DNA from 3 places in the Ensifer sp. GW823-FHT05D09 genome. Region 2 is predicted to be linked to each of the others. Evidence: riboswitches for the same ligand, from Rfam matches in the RefSeq annotation. Region 2 holds a riboswitch; each other region holds the start of a gene.
What was found. Region 2 has a riboswitch for cobalamin ahead of metE (5-methyltetrahydropteroyltriglutamate--homocysteine S-methyltransferase). Riboswitches for the same ligand answer to the same signal wherever they lie in the genome.

Region 1 (5,053 bases), on a different contig from region 2:
GACCGTCGCGGCGACCCCGAAGACCGTGAAGATGCGGTCTTCCGTCAGGATCTCCGTCGGGGTGCCGAGGGCCACGATGCGGCCGCGATCCATGACGGCGATGCGGTCGCAGAAGACGGCGGCGTGGTTGAGATCGTGCAGGGCGGCCACGACCGTCAGCGGCTGCCCACGCACGAGCTCGAGCAGACCGATCTGGTGGTGAATGTCGAGGTGATTGGTCGGCTCGTCGAGCAGCAGGATCTGTGGCTGTTGCGCGAGAGCCCGGGCGATGTGCAATCGCTGGCGTTCGCCGCCGGAGAGTGTGTGCCACATGCGGCCGGCAAAATCGCTCATGCCCACATGCGCAAGCGCGCGGTCGACGATATCGGTATCGCTGATCGACCAGGGCGAAAGCGCGCCGAGATGCGGGGTGCGGCCAAGCTCGACCGCCTGGCGGGCGGTGATGCGTTCGGTGGTTTCCGCCTGCTGTTCGACCAGCGCGATGCGTTGAGCAATGTCTCGTGGCGTCGTCTTGGCAAACGGCCGCCCTTCGAGGCTGACACTGCCGGATTTCGGCGGGCGGATGCCGGCGAGCAGCGAGATCAGGCTGGTCTTGCCGGATCCGTTCGGACCGATGATCCCGAGGAATTCTCCGGGCATCACCTCGAGATCGACGGCATCGACGATCACGCGGCCGCCGGCCGACCAGGAGACGGTTTCGGCCTTGAGGCTCATGACGCGGCCCTGCCGCGACTGAGGATGAGGGCGAAGGCCGGCGCGCCGACGAGGGCCGTGATTACGCCGATCGGCAGCACCTGGCCGGGAATGATGACCCTCGACAAGATGTCGGCGGCTATCATGAAGATCGCTCCAGTGAGCGCTGCTGCCGGCAACAGCAGGCCGTGGCGCACGCCGACAAGGAAGCGCGCGGCATGCGGGATGACGAGGCCGACGAAGCCGATGGAGCCGACGATGCTGACCATGACCGCCGTCATCAGCGCGGTTGCCGAAATCAGGATGATGTAGACCCGCTTGACCGGGATGCCGAGCGAGGCGGCCGATTCGGCGCCGAAGGTGAAGGCGTCGAGCGCGCGGGCGTGCCAGAGGCAGACAAGCAGGCCGCCAATGGCCACCGGCAGCGCCAGCGCCGCATCCGGCCAGCGTACGCCCGAGAGGTTGCCGAGCAGCCAGAACATGATGCCGCGGGCCTGCTCGGCATTGGCTGATTTGGTGACGATGAAGGAGGTGAGCGCGTTGAAGAGCTGCGAGCCGGCAACGCCGGCCAGAATGATGGCGCCGGTGCCGCGGCCGGCTCGGAGCGCCAGGAGAGATACGAGCGCGAAGGCGAACGCCGCGCCGAAGAAGGCGCCGAGCGACAGCGTCAGCATACCTGCGCCGATGCCGAGAATGGCGACGGCGACGGCACCAGTCGATGCGCCGGCGGAGATGCCGAGGATATAGGGATCGGCCAGGGAATTGCGCAGCAGCGCCTGCAGGACGACGCCGCAGAGCGAAAGTGCCGCGCCGCAGCAGGCGGCCACGACAGCGCGGCTGAGGCGATAGTTCCAGACGATGCCCTCGTCGATCGCATCGAGCGGGTAGCCGGCGCCCCAAAGACGGTTGGCGACGGTTTTTCCCACGACGTCGAGAGGGATGGCGGTCTCGCCGATGGCGGCACCAAGGGCGAGCGCCAGGAAAAGCAGTGCGAGCGCCGTCGAAACGGCGCCCGCGCGGTTGATCGCTGGAGGTGTTGACCTCACTTCGCCAGGCCGGCTTTTTCGACCGCGTCGGCCAGCACCTCGATGCCCTCGATCGTGCGGATCGTCGGGTTCATCGCCTGTGCGTCCATGACGACGATATGGTCGGCCTTGACCGCCGGCATCAGGCTGATGACCGGGTCGGACTTCAGGAACTTCATCTTCAGCTCCCAGTCGTCGGCCGGGAAGCGGCGGCGATCCATTTTGCCGATGACAACGATCTTCGGATCGGCCTTGGCGATGGTCTCCCAGCCGATGGTCGGCCACTCCTCTTCGGTGGACACGACATTCTTGATGCCGAGCGCAGACATGATGTAGCCGGGCGCGCCGTTGGTGCCGGCGACATAGGGATCGATGTCCATTTCGGCGCTGGAGAACCAGAAGACGGCCGACAGCTTGCCGTCGGCATTGGCGATCTTGCTGCGGGCAGCTTCTTCGCGGGCCTTCAGCTTGGCGACCAGGGCCTGCCCACGATCCTGCACATCGAAGATTTCGGCGAGCTCAGTGATCTCCTGGTAGATCAGGTCCATCGAAAAGGCATTGTGGCGTACGCCGTCGCCACCGGCGGAATTGTCCTTGGCGGCGCAATCGGCCGGCGAGACATAGACGGGGATCGACAGTTCGGCGAATTGCTTCGGCGTTGCGACAATGCCCTCCGGCCCGACATGCCACTGGAACTGCGCGGTCACCAGATCCGGCTTGGTGGCAACGACGCTTTCGAAGCTCGGGTCGTTATCGGCAAGCCGCGGCACCTTGGCGTTGACGTCCTCGTAGCCGTCGATAACAGGGCCGATCCACACGGCTGTGCCGACGACCTTGTCCGCGAGGCCGAGAAGATAAAGAATTTCCGTGGTGCTCTGACCGATAGAGGCGGTGCGCGTCGGCGCCGCCTTAAAGGTAACCTCCTGGCCGCAATTCTTTAAGGTCAGGGGGTAGCTCGTCGCGGCCGCAAGAGCGGTCGTGGGAGCGACGGTCAAAAGCAGGGACACGGAAACGGCAAGGGATGGGCAATAGCGCCCGACGGCATTGAAAATGGCTTTCAAGGGAATTCTCTCTTCTCGTGAGCTTGCGAAGGGTCAGCCGAAGCGGCGACAGCCGGCCGGTCGGATTTCGGGAGACAAACGATCGCAAACGTCGAGAAGAACGGGAAAAGAGGGCGCAAAGCCGCCGGGTATGCGGATCATGGACAACTCCTGTTCCGGGCAACCCCGCCCGTGACGTTGGATCTTCTGCTTGACGGCAGGTCTCCTGGCTCGCGGATCAAGCGCCTTCCACCTGCCTTCCCGCAACGCGTCTGACGCGATCGCAGTGGCATGGCGCGCTGTCGCGCCACTTGGGTGTCCGGCATTCCGCTTACAGTTGCGGGGGCAGCCACGGTCTCGGTCCCTATTGGGTCGTCCTCACCGTGTTCCCTATTAATCCCCGTTAGAGTCATCCTTCGGGGAACCGTCGGCGCTACCCTTAGTGTTCCAGCCGGCGTTACGTCAAGACGAGAGGTTGTCGAAATGGCGCCGCCGTGAAGGTGCCGGGGCGGCTTACCGTTAAGCGCTGCAAGGCAGACTTTCACCGAATTGTCGCGAAACCGTTCAAATTGTTTCATGCCTCTGTCAACGCGCTGACATGCGGGCAGCCAAAGGTCCGACACGCGAAATTCGCTTTCGCGAGGCTCGAACCGGAGGCTTGTTTGGCCGAAATCCTCACCACGCTGTCCCGTCGTTCCTTTCTTTTATCCGCCGGTGCCGCCGGCCTTGTCGCGTCCTCCGGTCTTGCGACACCGTTCTATGCCCGCGGTTACGGCCGGCCGGAATTCATCCATGGTGTCCAGTCGGGGGATGTCGACACACGCTCCGGCATGGTGTGGACGCGGGTCGACCGGCCGTCGCGGGTAAGCCTGGAGTACTCGACGACCGAAAGCTTTTCCAATCCGGTTCGTCTCGCCGATCTCACCGCGACACCGCAGACGGATTGCGCGGTGAAGTGTTCGCTCGACGATCTCCTGCCCGACCAGGACATCTTCTACCGCTTCACCGCGACCGATCTCTACGACGTCAACCGGGTGTCCGAGCCGGTGATCGGCCGGTTTCGCACAGCACCCTTGCGCAAGCGCTCGATCCGCTTCGTCTGGTCCGGCGACACGGCCGGCCAGGGCTGGGGCATCGACGACGTCGGCATGAAGACCTATTCGACGATGCGTCTGCACGAGCCGGATTTCTTCATCCATTCCGGCGACACGATCTATGCCGACAACCCCATTCCCGACGAGATACCCTTGCGCGACGGTGGCATCTGGAAGAACCGGGTGGTGACGCATGAGAAGCGCGACGTGGCGCGAACGCTCGAAGAATATCGTGGCCAGTGGAAGTACAATCTTCTCGACAGCCATGTGCGTGACCTCAACGCCGTCTGCCCGACCTTTTATCAATGGGACGACCACGAGGTTTTGAACAATTGGTCGGCGTCGACGGACCTCAGAGACGATCCGCGCTACCAGGAAAAAGACGTGGCCGTCTATGCGGCCCGCGCCGGCCGGGCGTTCAACGAGATGACGCCGATCCGCAACGTCCCGACCCAGCCCGGCCGCATCTTCCGCAAGATCGCATACGGTCCGCTGCTCGATGTCTTCTTCGTCGATCTCCGCTCCTACCGCGGCCCCAACCAGGGGGAGGGGGATGGCGGCCTGTTCGGCTGGCGCCAGGCGGACTGGCTGAAACGGGAGCTTGCCGCCTCGCGGGCCGTCTGGAAAGTGATCGCCTGCGACATGCCCATCGGCCTCGTCGTCTGGGACGACTATGCCAACCGGCGCGGCTCCGATGCCATCGCCAACGGCGACAATGGTCCGCCGACCGGACGCGAAACCGAATTCGCAGACCTGCTGCGCTTCATCAGGGACAATGCCATCGACAACCTCGTCTGGCTGACGGCGGATGTGCATTACACCGCTGCGCATCACTACGATCCGTCGCGGGCGGCCTTCAAGGATTTCCTGCCGTTCTGGGAGTTCGTCTCCGGTCCCTTGCATTCCGGAACCTATGGTCCAAAGGAGCTGGACATGACGTTCGGCCCTGATGTCCGCTTCATCAAGGCATCGGGCGGAGGCGCCGACAGCAACCTGCCGCCGTCGGCCGGCCTGCAGTTCTTCGGCATCGTCGATATCAATGGCCAGACGAAGCAGATGACCGTGCGCCTGATGGATCGGCAAGACCAGGAACTGTGGCGCGTGACGCTCGATCCGGCCGCTGTCGCATGACCGTTCTGGCTTTGACTGATCCCTTTCCAGAGCCGGTTGGCGCGACCCTTTCCGGTTGCAAACCCATGGC
Region 2 (5,053 bases):
TCCATCAGCGCCAGGCCCGCGCCGCCGAAGAGCGTACCGTGATGATTGGTGTCGCCGGGAAAGACGATGTCGACCAAGGTGGCAGGCGCCGGGGTTTCCCCCGGCGCCATCTCGATATCGCTGTTACGCTTCATGCGCTTGCTGCATCCCGGCGGGAGGCGGCGAAAGATTGCCTCAGCGCCTGGGCCGCCTCAACCATGTTGACGAGCGCCGGGCGCACTTCATCCCAGCGGCGGGTCTTGAGGCCGCAATCCGGGTTGACCCAGATCTGCGCCGGCGCCAGGCCGTCGGTCGCCTTTTCGATCAGGTGCACCATCTCGTCCACGGTCGGCACCCGTGGCGAGTGGATGTCGTAGACGCCGGGGCCTATCTCGTTCGGATAGGCCTGATCAGTGAAGGCGCCGAGCAGTTCCATTCTCGAGCGCGAGGTTTCGATGGAGATGACGTCGGCATCCATCGCCGCGATCGCCGCCATGATGTCGTTGAACTCCGAGTAGCACATGTGGGTGTGGATCTGCGTTTCGTCACCCACACCGGAGGCGCTGATGCGGAAGCATTCGACCGCCCAGTCGAGATAGGTCTTTCGATCGGCCTGTCTCAGTGGAAGGCCCTCGCGCAGCGCCGGTTCGTCGATCTGGATCACGGCGATACCGGCCGTTTCGAGATCGGTGACCTCGTCACGCAGCGCCAGCGCGATCTGCCGGCATACGATCGATCGGGGCAGGTCGTCGCGCACGAACGACCATTGCAGCATCGTCACCGGGCCGGTGAGCATGCCCTTCACAGGCCTTGACGTCAGCGACTGCGCATAGGTTGCCCAATCCACCGTCATCGGGTTCGGCCGCGAGACATCGCCGAAGATGATCGGTGGGCGCACATAACGCGAACCGTAGCTTTGCACCCAGCCGCTCTGCGTGAAGGCGTAGCCGGAGAGTTGCTCGCCGAAATACTGCACCATGTCGTTGCGCTCGAACTCGCCATGCACCAGCACCTCGATGCCGATTTCCTCCTGCCAGCGCACGGCCTTCTCCGTCTCCTGGCGCAGGTAAGCAAGGTAGTCGACATAGCTGAGTTCGCCCTTGGCATGCAGCGATCGCGCCTGGCGCACCTCCGGCGTCTGCGGGAAGGAGCCGATGGTCGTTGTCGGGAAGAGCGGCAGGGCCAGCCTGTCTTCCTGCAGCCGACGGCGCGTCGCAAAGCCCGACTGGCGACGGCTGTCGGCTGCCGTCAGGTTCTTCAGGCGTCCGGCGACCAGCGGGTCATGGACCTTCAGCGAGGTGAGCCGCGCTTCGGCGGCCGCGATCGATTTTGCAAAGACCTGTTCGGGATGGGCAAGGCCGGGCTCGAAGGCGCGGGCAAGCAGGCTGAGCTCGTCCAGTTTCTGCAGAGCGAAGGCAAGCCAGGTGACGAGCTCCGGGTCGAGCGCCCGTTCGAGATCGAGATCAACAGGCACATGCAGCAGCGAGCACGACGGCGCAAGCTCGATGTGGTCGCGGCCATGCGCCTCGACCAGCGGCTGCAGCCGGCGGAAGAGACCGGCAAGATCCGTCCGCCACACATTGCGGCCATCGACGACCCCGAGCGACAGAACCAGCTGTGCTGGCGCCGACTCGATGAGGGCGTCCAGCTGTTGCGGCGCCCGCACGAGATCGAGATGCAGCCCGGTGACCGGCAGTGAAAGCGCTATCGGCAGGTTGTCACCGATCGCGCCGAAATAGGTCGCAAGCATGATTTTTAACTGCGGTACTTCCGAAGCGAACGTCCGGTAAGTCAGTGCCAGCGCCTGGCGTTCCCGCTCGTTGAGATCGAGCACAAGGCAGGGTTCGTCGATCTGCACCCATTCGACACCGGCGTTCGCAAGCTCTCTGAGAAGTTTCACATAGACGGGCACCAGCCGCTCGATCAGCTCGATCGGCTCGAACCCGCCGGCAGGCGCCTTGCCGAGCTTCAGGAAGGTCACGGGGCCGAGCACGACGGGACGGGTGACATGCCCAAGCGCGCTCGCTTCAAGGAAGGCCTCCAGCGGTGCGTTGCGCGTCAGCTCGAAGCGCTGGTCCTCAGCGAATTCCGGGACCATGTAGTGATAGTTGGTGTCGAACCACTTGGTCATCTCCAGCGCCTGGTTGCCGCCGTCCGGGCCGCCATGGGTGCAGCCGGAAGCGCAGGTCGCGGTCGTCGAACCACGTGCCATGGCGAAGTACGTGTCGAGATCGACCGGGCCGCCTTTCCAGCCATAGGCCGGCGGCACCGCGCCAACGAGCACGGATGTGTCGAGAACCTGATCGTACAGTGAGAAGTCGTTCGATGGAATGATCTGGATCCCCCGCGTTTTTTGCGCGGCCCAGTTTTCCGCCCGAAGGCTCGCGGCAACGGCGAGCAGATCCTGTCTGTCGATCTTGCCGGCCCAATAGCGCTCCAGCGCGAACTTCAGTTCACGGTGTCTGCCGATACGTGGGAAGCCGAGATTGGCTGTCTTGATGGTCATTTCCTTACCCCGAGGTTGTGGGCAAGGCTTTGAATGCGACGCATCCACGACCGAGGCAGGCTCGTTCGTCAAGGCGGCACATCGGACACCCCGCCCGTGGACGTTATCGATCGCGGCAGGTCTCCTGGCTTGCGGGTCAACACGAACCGTCCCGTCTTCCCGAGGCGTCTCCCTCAGTGACATCATTGGACGGCCGCTCGCCGCTTACAGTTGCGGGGGCAGCTCCGGCATGGGCGCCTTGCGGCGCCGCACCGTATTCCCTCTTAGCTCCGGCCCGTCGCAAGACGGGCCGCAGAACCACGATTGTTTGACAATGCCCTGCAAAGACGGGCAGGTCAATCGCATAAAGAAATGTTTATGTCTTTATTTTCAAGTTTCGATGGGCTGGGGAATTTTGCGGCAACGGCGCGCGGCACCGCATCACGACAGGCTGCTGCAGGGGAACCACGCCGTCATCGGCTACAAGCGGCGACGGAGCGTTGCCGGGATCGGGCTCTTTTACGGGCTGCCATGGAATGGCAATGTCGCCTGCACGCGCGCGAATGCTGTCATTGTCGCGCGTCAGGCCGATGTCTCGGAGCTGGAATTCGCTGAATGTATCGACTGTCGTCGTGATGTCGGCGGCTCTCCTGGCAAAACTCCAGACATGGCGGATGATCGATCGCAGTGCGCTCGGCATTGCTAACCCCTTCATTTCTGCGGTGGTGTGTTCGCGAGAAAATTGAGGATTTTCACGGTTTCGCGCAAAGCGGTTTCTCGCATGCTGCCATAAAGAATGCTTATCTCAACGCATGAGCAAGATTCCCCCCATGAGCGCGGTGCGCGCCTTCGAGGCTGCCGCCCGGCACCTGAGTTTCACCCGCGCGGCGCAGGAGCTGGGTATGACCCAGGCTGCAGTCAGCTATCAGATCCGGCTGCTGGAGGACCGCACCGGCACGGCTCTTTTTGTCCGCCTGCCCAGGGAAGTGCGGTTGACGGCCGCCGGCAGACAGCTCGCGCCGAAGGTGACGGAAGCGATCGATCTCCTGGGGACGGCCTTCTCCGAGATTGCCGACAAGACCGAACATCACCTGCATATCTCCGTGCTTCCGACAGTGGTCTCAAGCTGGCTCGGCTCAAGGCTCGCCTCGTTCCAGGCGGCCCATCCGAACATCAGCATTCGCGTCCACATGTCGACCGAGCTGATCGACTTCAAGCGCGATGCGATCGACCTCGTGGTGCGCAGCGGTAACGGTGACTGGCCGGGCCACGACGTGTTTCCGCTTTTCCCGATCGAATACCTGCCGGTATGCACGCCGACATTCCTGGAAAAACATCAGCTCAGGCATCCCTCCGACGTACTCAAGGTGCGCCGCTTCGGCAATGCCAGCTGGTGGCGGCGCTGGATGGTCGAGACCGGCGTGGAGCCACCCGCCAGTAACGGCACCGAGCTGATTTTCGACGTCCAGGCGATGGATGTGGCGACCACATTGCTCGACCACGGTATCGCCATGGCCGTCTCGACCTTCCTGATCGAGGAGCTTCGCAGCGGAAAACTGATCCGGCCGTTCAACCATGTGGTCAGGGACGGCCGCGCCTATTGGCTTGTCTATCCGCAAAGCCACCGACGGCAGAAGAAGATCCAGGCGTTCCGCGAGTGGATCATCGCCGAGGCCGCCGCCTCGAACGCGCAGCTGGCAGCGGCGATGGGCGAATGACTCTGATTGGAGGCGACAATATACATGCAGTCATGAATTATTATTCATAGCGTGAATTATATTGACATAACCCCGGGGCGTGGTTTTAATCATGACAGTCGGAAGTCGAGGAGGAGTTCCGGCAAACTCACACATCAGCGGTCATTTCTGACGGCACGATTGGTTTTTGGGAGGGGCTTCGGCCTCGAGGAGGACGCTTGCGCACTTTTTTGAGCACGACCGCACTGGCGGTCATTGCAACTACGTTTCTGGCTGGCGCTGCCAACGCGGAGACGGCCAACCCGTTTCGCTGCGAACCCGGCGAAAAATATGTCATGAACGTCATGGTATCGGGCGTCGAATACTGGTTCCCGGTCTATGAAATGTTCAAGCAGGCCGGCCAGCAGTTCGGCTGCGAGACCGAATACACCGGCACGCCGGAATATGACGTCAACAAGCAGATCGCCACCTTCGACCAGGCGCTGGCACAGAACCCGGCGGGCATCCTCGTTCACCCGATGAACTCGGATCCCTTCATCGAGCCGATCAACCGCGCCATCGACCAGGGCACGGCGGTCGTCACGTTTGCCGCCGACTCGCCGCTCTCCAAGCGCATCTCGTTCATCACCTCGGACAACACCCGCGAAGGCGTCTATGCCGCCGACGCGATCGCCGAGAAGATGGGCGGCAAGGGCGAATACGCCGTTCTGGAAAACCCCGGCCAGGACAACCACGACAAGCGCATCACGGCCTTTGTCGGCCGCATGGCTGAAAAGTGGCCCGACATGAAACTGGTCGGCCGCGCCGCTTCCAACCAGGATCCGAACAAGGCCTATCAGGGCCTGATGAGCCTGATCCAGGCCAATCCGAACCTCGGCGCTGTCTTCATGCC
Region 3 (5,053 bases), on a different contig from region 2:
ACCATGGGCCGCGGCGATCGAGGAAAGCTCGGTGTCGGCGGCCGACAGGAAAAGCACGTCGGCCGGCGTTTGCCCCAGATCGATCGCTTCGTTGCCGTCGGCGATCGTTCCTTTCTGGGCGAGAAGCAGATGCATTGTTCTATCCGTTCAAGCAGTTCCAGGAAGGTTTCTTCCTGGATCTACGTTGCTTCAAGGCGTCAGGCGAGCGCGGTGATGGCCGCGCGCACCGCAGCTTCGTCCATGTCGTGCAGGCCGATGACGACGAGGCGCGTTCCGCGCTTCTCGCCGGCAGCCCAGGCGCGGTCGTAATACTGGTCGATGCGGGCGCCAACAGCCTGGATCAAGAGGCGCATCGGCTTGCCGGGCACATCGGCAAAGCCCTTGAGGCGCAGCACGTCGTGCTCGGCAATGACACCCTTGAGGCGGTCGATAAAGGTGGCCGGATCGGCGATCGCGCCGAGCTCGACAACGAAGCTGTCGAACTCGTCGTGAGAATGCTCCTCGCCCGCTTCATGCTCCATCTCGTGGTGCGACTTGCGGTTGGCGATATCGCTTTCCGTGCCGACGCCAAGGCCGAGCAGGATGGCCGCGGCAACTTCGCCGTTCTTGGCTTCGATCATGGTCGGCTTGCGGCTGGTGCGCGAAGCCACTTCGTCGCGCACGGCCTTGAGGCCCGAGGCGTCGATCAGGTCGGTCTTGTTGAGCACGATCAGGTCGGCGGCGGTCAGCTGGTCCTCGAACAGTTCCTCGATCGGGCTTTCGTGGTCGAGATTGTCGTCCTCGACGCGCAGCGCATCGACCTTGTCGTGGTCGTCGGCAAAACGGCCAGCGGCAACGGCAGCGCTATCGACCACGGTGACGACGCCGTCGACAGTCACTTCGCTGCGGATATCCGGCCAGTTGAAGGCGGCGATCAGCGGCTGCGGCAGCGCCAGACCCGACGTTTCGATGATGATGTGGTCAGGACGGTTTTCGCGCTCGAGCAGCTTTGTCATGGTCGGGATGAAATCATCGGCAACCGTGCAGCAGATGCAGCCATTGGTGAGCTCGATGATGTCGTCTTCCGAGCAGGCTTCCGCGCCGCAGCCCTTCAGGACGTCGCCGTCGACGCCGAGATCGCCGAATTCGTTGATGATCAGCGCGATGCGCTTGCCGTCGGCGTTCTGCAGCAGGTTGCGGATCATCGTCGTCTTGCCGGCACCGAGGAAGCCAGTGATGACGGTCGCCGGGATCTTGCCCTGGTTGGCTCTCGCAGTGGTCATGGATCAACCCTTCATTTTCAGCGGCAATCCGGCCGCGACAAAGTAAACTTCCGCGGATTTCTCCGCAACGATCTGGTGAAGCCGGCCGGCATGGTCGCGGAAGTCGCGGGCCATGCGGTTCTCGGGCACGATGCCGAGGCCGACTTCGTTGGAAACAAGGATGAGGCGCGCCCGAGCCTCGGGCAGAAACGCGGCAAGGGCAGCGAACTCCGCCGCCATGTCGCGTTCTTCCATCATTAGGTTGGTGACCCAAAGCGTCAGGCAGTCGACGAGCACCACGCGATTTTCGTCGTCGATGCGTGTCAGCAGCGAGACGAGATCGAGCGGCTCCTCATGCGTCGTCCAACCTTCGCCGCGCCTTTCTTTGTGATGGTCGATGCGCTCGCGCATCTCGTCGTCCCAGGCCCGGCCGGTCGCGACATAATGCATGGCGAGCCCAGAGGCTTCGACGAGCCTTTCGGAGAAGCCGGATTTGCCGGAACGGGCACCGCCGAGGACCAGAACCGGCCCGGCATGGGAATTGCTCATGTGCGTTGCGGCCTCACGTGCTCGGTCGCGAGTTCGAGCGGCAACAGCATCTCACCGCGCCAAAGGCGCGTTCGGAAAATGGTCGATAAGCCAAGACAACCTCCGTGATGGCGTGGGAAGCGGGCTTCCCTTCGGGCGGAATGCCCCTGTCGGACGGCAGGTCTCCTGGCTCACGGCGTCACGCGCCCAGACATCGCTTCGCGTCGTGACGCGAAAAACAACGCAAGGGCCCGAACGGCCCGCCTCACCTTCCCGGCGTTTTCATGTTTCGTGAAAGGCGGACGATTCGTAGAAGAAGAGGCGTCCAACCCGGCTGATCACGAAGCCACGCCAGTGGCTTTTCCGGCTGAATTCCGAACCGCCTTCGATTGCCCATGCAATCCAGAGGTAGCCGGTCTTCAGCCCGATGGCGAACCCTGACCGTTCTACAGTCGCGGGGTCGGCTGCGATAAGGATGCCCGATTTGGGTCCATCCGTCACATTCCCAATTATTCCCCCGCATCGCCACGATCCGGGGAAACCATCCAACGTCAGATGATTAGGAAGCGGGCGGTGCAAAGTCAATCGACGCGTGCGACACCTCCCCGGCCGAATTGCGTCGCGCGACGATTTGCCGAACGCGAAGTACCCCGGGGCCGCAAGTCGTCGTCACACGGCATAAGCGCTGCACCACGGCGGCGAACTTCATTTTAGCGATTGCAGATAATGCGATAAACTAGCCCAACAAGAGGCTTCGTTGATCCGGTAGGCAAATGGAACGCAGGCTCGCCGCCGTGATGATTGCCGACGTTTCCGGCTATGGACTGCTCACCCAAGCCGACGAGGAGGGTACATGCGCGCGATTTCAGGCCGATCTGCACGACCTGTTCGAACAACGGATCGCCGCGCACCATGGACGGCTGATCAAGACCATGGGCGACGGGTTGCTGGTCGAGTTCCACAGTGTCGTCGAAGCGGTCCGTTGCGCGGTGGAGGTTCAGCGCGCGAAATCCGATAGCCGCGGCTCCGAAGAGGGGCGGCTGGAATTTCGCATCGGCATCAATCTTGGCGATGTCATCGTTGAAGGCGACGACATTCAAGGCGATGGCGTGATCATTGCCGAGCGCCTGCAGAGCCTCGCCGAACCGGGTGGGATCGTCATTTCCGGCACCGCCTACGATCAGGTCGAGAAACACCTCGATGTCCGTTTCGTCTCTCTCGGCGAACAACGCCTGAAGCATATCGAAAAGCCGGTTCGGGCTTATCGCCTGGCGCTGAACGAAGCCCACGCGGGCAGCGCGAAAGCCGCAACGCGCCGCATGACGCGCTGGCCGGCACTTGCTACATCCGCGGTCGTGCTTGTGGCGGCGAGCGGCGTCGCCTGGTGGCAGCCGTGGGAGCCACCCGTGGAAACGCCCCAAGTCCGACTATCGAACCTGAGTGTTCCGGACAAACCGTCGATCGCGGTGCTTCCGTTTGCCAATGTGAGCGACGATCCGAGGCAGGAGTATTTCGCCGATGGCATGACCGATGGGCTCGTCACCGAGCTCGCCCAGGTCTCCGGCCTGTTCGTGATCGCGCGCAACTCGACCTTCACCTACAAGAACAAGGCGGTGACACCCAGGCAGGTGTCCAAAGAACTCGGCGTCAGATACGTGCTTGAAGGCAGTGTGCAGCGTGCCGGAGAGCAACTGCGGATCAATGCCCAGCTCGTCGATAGTCTCAGCGGCGGCCACGTTTGGGCCGGAAAGTTCGACGGTTCACTGTCCGATGTCTTTGCACTACAGGACGAAGTGATGCGCGGCATTGCCGACGCGCTGGCACTTCGGCTGGACCCGGACCAGCAGATGGCCTCCGGGCGCAAGGAAACGATGGTGCCTGCGGCCTTCGATGCGTTCCTGCGCGGCTGGGAGCATCACCGTCGCACGACCCCGGAGGACTTTGCAAAGGCAGTGCCCTATTTCGAGCAGGCGATTGCGCTCGATCCCGCCTATGGGCGCGCCTACGCCGCCGCGGCCATGGTCTACGCGCGCATCTGCATGTGGCGCTGGCATTATCAGCTGGGTATCTCGCGGACCGAAGCGAGAGCCAAGGCGACGCAATATCTGCGGATCGCCCAGAAGCACAAGACAGCGCTCGCCTATCAGGCGTCCGCTCTCCTGTCCGAAGCGGACTGGCAATATGCCGACGCGCTGGCCGCACTCAAGGAAGCGATCGCGCTTGAACCGGGCGACTCCTGGAGCTACGCGCTGACGGCCCTCGTGCTGACCTCCGTCGGCCGTCCGGCGGAGGCCCTGCCCTACATCCGCACGGCCATGCGCCTCGATCCGCATTCTCCGTCCTTCTTCATCTACGTCCTTGGACTGACGCAATTCGGCCTCGAGGATTTCGAGGCGGCAGCGGCAGCAACGAAGCGCAGCATCGAACTCAACCCTCAGGATGACGGCTCATTCCTTCTTCTTGCCTCCGCTTCCGGGCACCTCGGTCGCCGCGCGGAAGCGGAGGCGGCCATAACCCGTTTCAACGGGCTTCGCCTCGCACGCGGCGGCACTGCGGCCAGCATCGCGACGAGCCCGCCCCTGGACCTGGCGACGCAGGAGGACAGCGCGCGCTTCTATCGGGGACTGCGGCTGGCGGGCCTGCCCGAGACCTTGATGAACACCGACTTCATCGCCGCCAACAGACTGGAAGCCGACGAAGCCCGCTCACTTCTCCTCGGGCATCGGCTGCATGGACGCATGCTGGATTCGGGCGAGGAACACGAGGCTGTGATTTCGATCGCGGGCATGGCCACTCTGACGGGAGACTGGGCCTCCATCGGCGCCGGTCGCATGACGGACGTCGAGGTCAAATTTGACCGGGACGAGGTTTGCTTCCTGTGGCTCAAGACAACGAACCTGTGCGGGACGGTGCTGCGAAATCCCGGAGGACTTCGCGCCAAGGAAAACGAGTTCATATGGTATCACGGCGACAGGGCCTTCACGTTCTCGCAGGTCCCCTAGCAGCTCGATATCGACACAAGTGCCCCTTGTGGCATCCCCGCGCATTTGCCGGCGTGCCAAACTTCAGGACACGCACTGCCGTCGCCCGTCGACCGGAGCCAGATCGATCGCAAGCGCCTGCGGATGATTGTTGGCGGCCATATCGGGCCCCAAACGGCGGAGTCCGTCTGTCGAAACGCAGCGATCAAGCAGGAACGTATGTCAACCTCATCACGTCTTCGCCAACGTGATCGGTGGAAACAAGGCGCAGTGGTGGTCGCGGGCCGGCGAAGAATGGCGTGC

Region 1: another riboswitch for cobalamin. It lies ahead of AC1Q80_RS18510 (ABC transporter substrate-binding protein); the one in region 2 lies ahead of metE (5-methyltetrahydropteroyltriglutamate--homocysteine S-methyltransferase).
Region 3: another riboswitch for cobalamin. It lies ahead of cobU (bifunctional adenosylcobinamide kinase/adenosylcobinamide-phosphate guanylyltransferase); the one in region 2 lies ahead of metE (5-methyltetrahydropteroyltriglutamate--homocysteine S-methyltransferase).

The regions. Positions count from the first base shown of each region.
Region 1 is NZ_JBXAIA010000006.1:160,722-165,774, reverse strand. Features, by position in the region: gene AC1Q80_RS18520 (ABC transporter ATP-binding protein) at 1-714, opposite strand, end outside; gene AC1Q80_RS18515 (FecCD family ABC transporter permease) at 711-1,739, opposite strand; gene AC1Q80_RS18510 (ABC transporter substrate-binding protein) at 1,736-2,725, opposite strand; cobalamin riboswitch at 2,958-3,202, opposite strand; gene AC1Q80_RS18505 (alkaline phosphatase D family protein) at 3,421-4,983, shown strand.
Region 2 is NZ_JBXAIA010000005.1:297,489-302,541, forward strand. Features, by position in the region: gene AC1Q80_RS17300 (acyl-CoA thioesterase) at 1-134, opposite strand, end outside; gene metE (5-methyltetrahydropteroyltriglutamate--homocysteine S-methyltransferase) at 131-2,485, opposite strand; cobalamin riboswitch at 2,583-2,802, opposite strand; gene AC1Q80_RS17310 (hypothetical protein) at 2,799-3,170, shown strand; gene AC1Q80_RS17315 (LysR substrate-binding domain-containing protein) at 3,277-4,182, shown strand; gene AC1Q80_RS17320 (substrate-binding domain-containing protein) at 4,380-5,053, shown strand, end outside.
Region 3 is NZ_JBXAIA010000002.1:759,634-764,686, forward strand. Features, by position in the region: gene cobN (cobaltochelatase subunit CobN) at 1-135, opposite strand, end outside; gene cobW (cobalamin biosynthesis protein CobW) at 198-1,262, opposite strand; gene cobU (bifunctional adenosylcobinamide kinase/adenosylcobinamide-phosphate guanylyltransferase) at 1,266-1,790, opposite strand; cobalamin riboswitch at 1,929-2,330, opposite strand; gene AC1Q80_RS09425 (adenylate/guanylate cyclase domain-containing protein) at 2,543-4,771, shown strand; gene AC1Q80_RS09430 (dihydrofolate reductase family protein) at 4,956-5,053, opposite strand, start outside.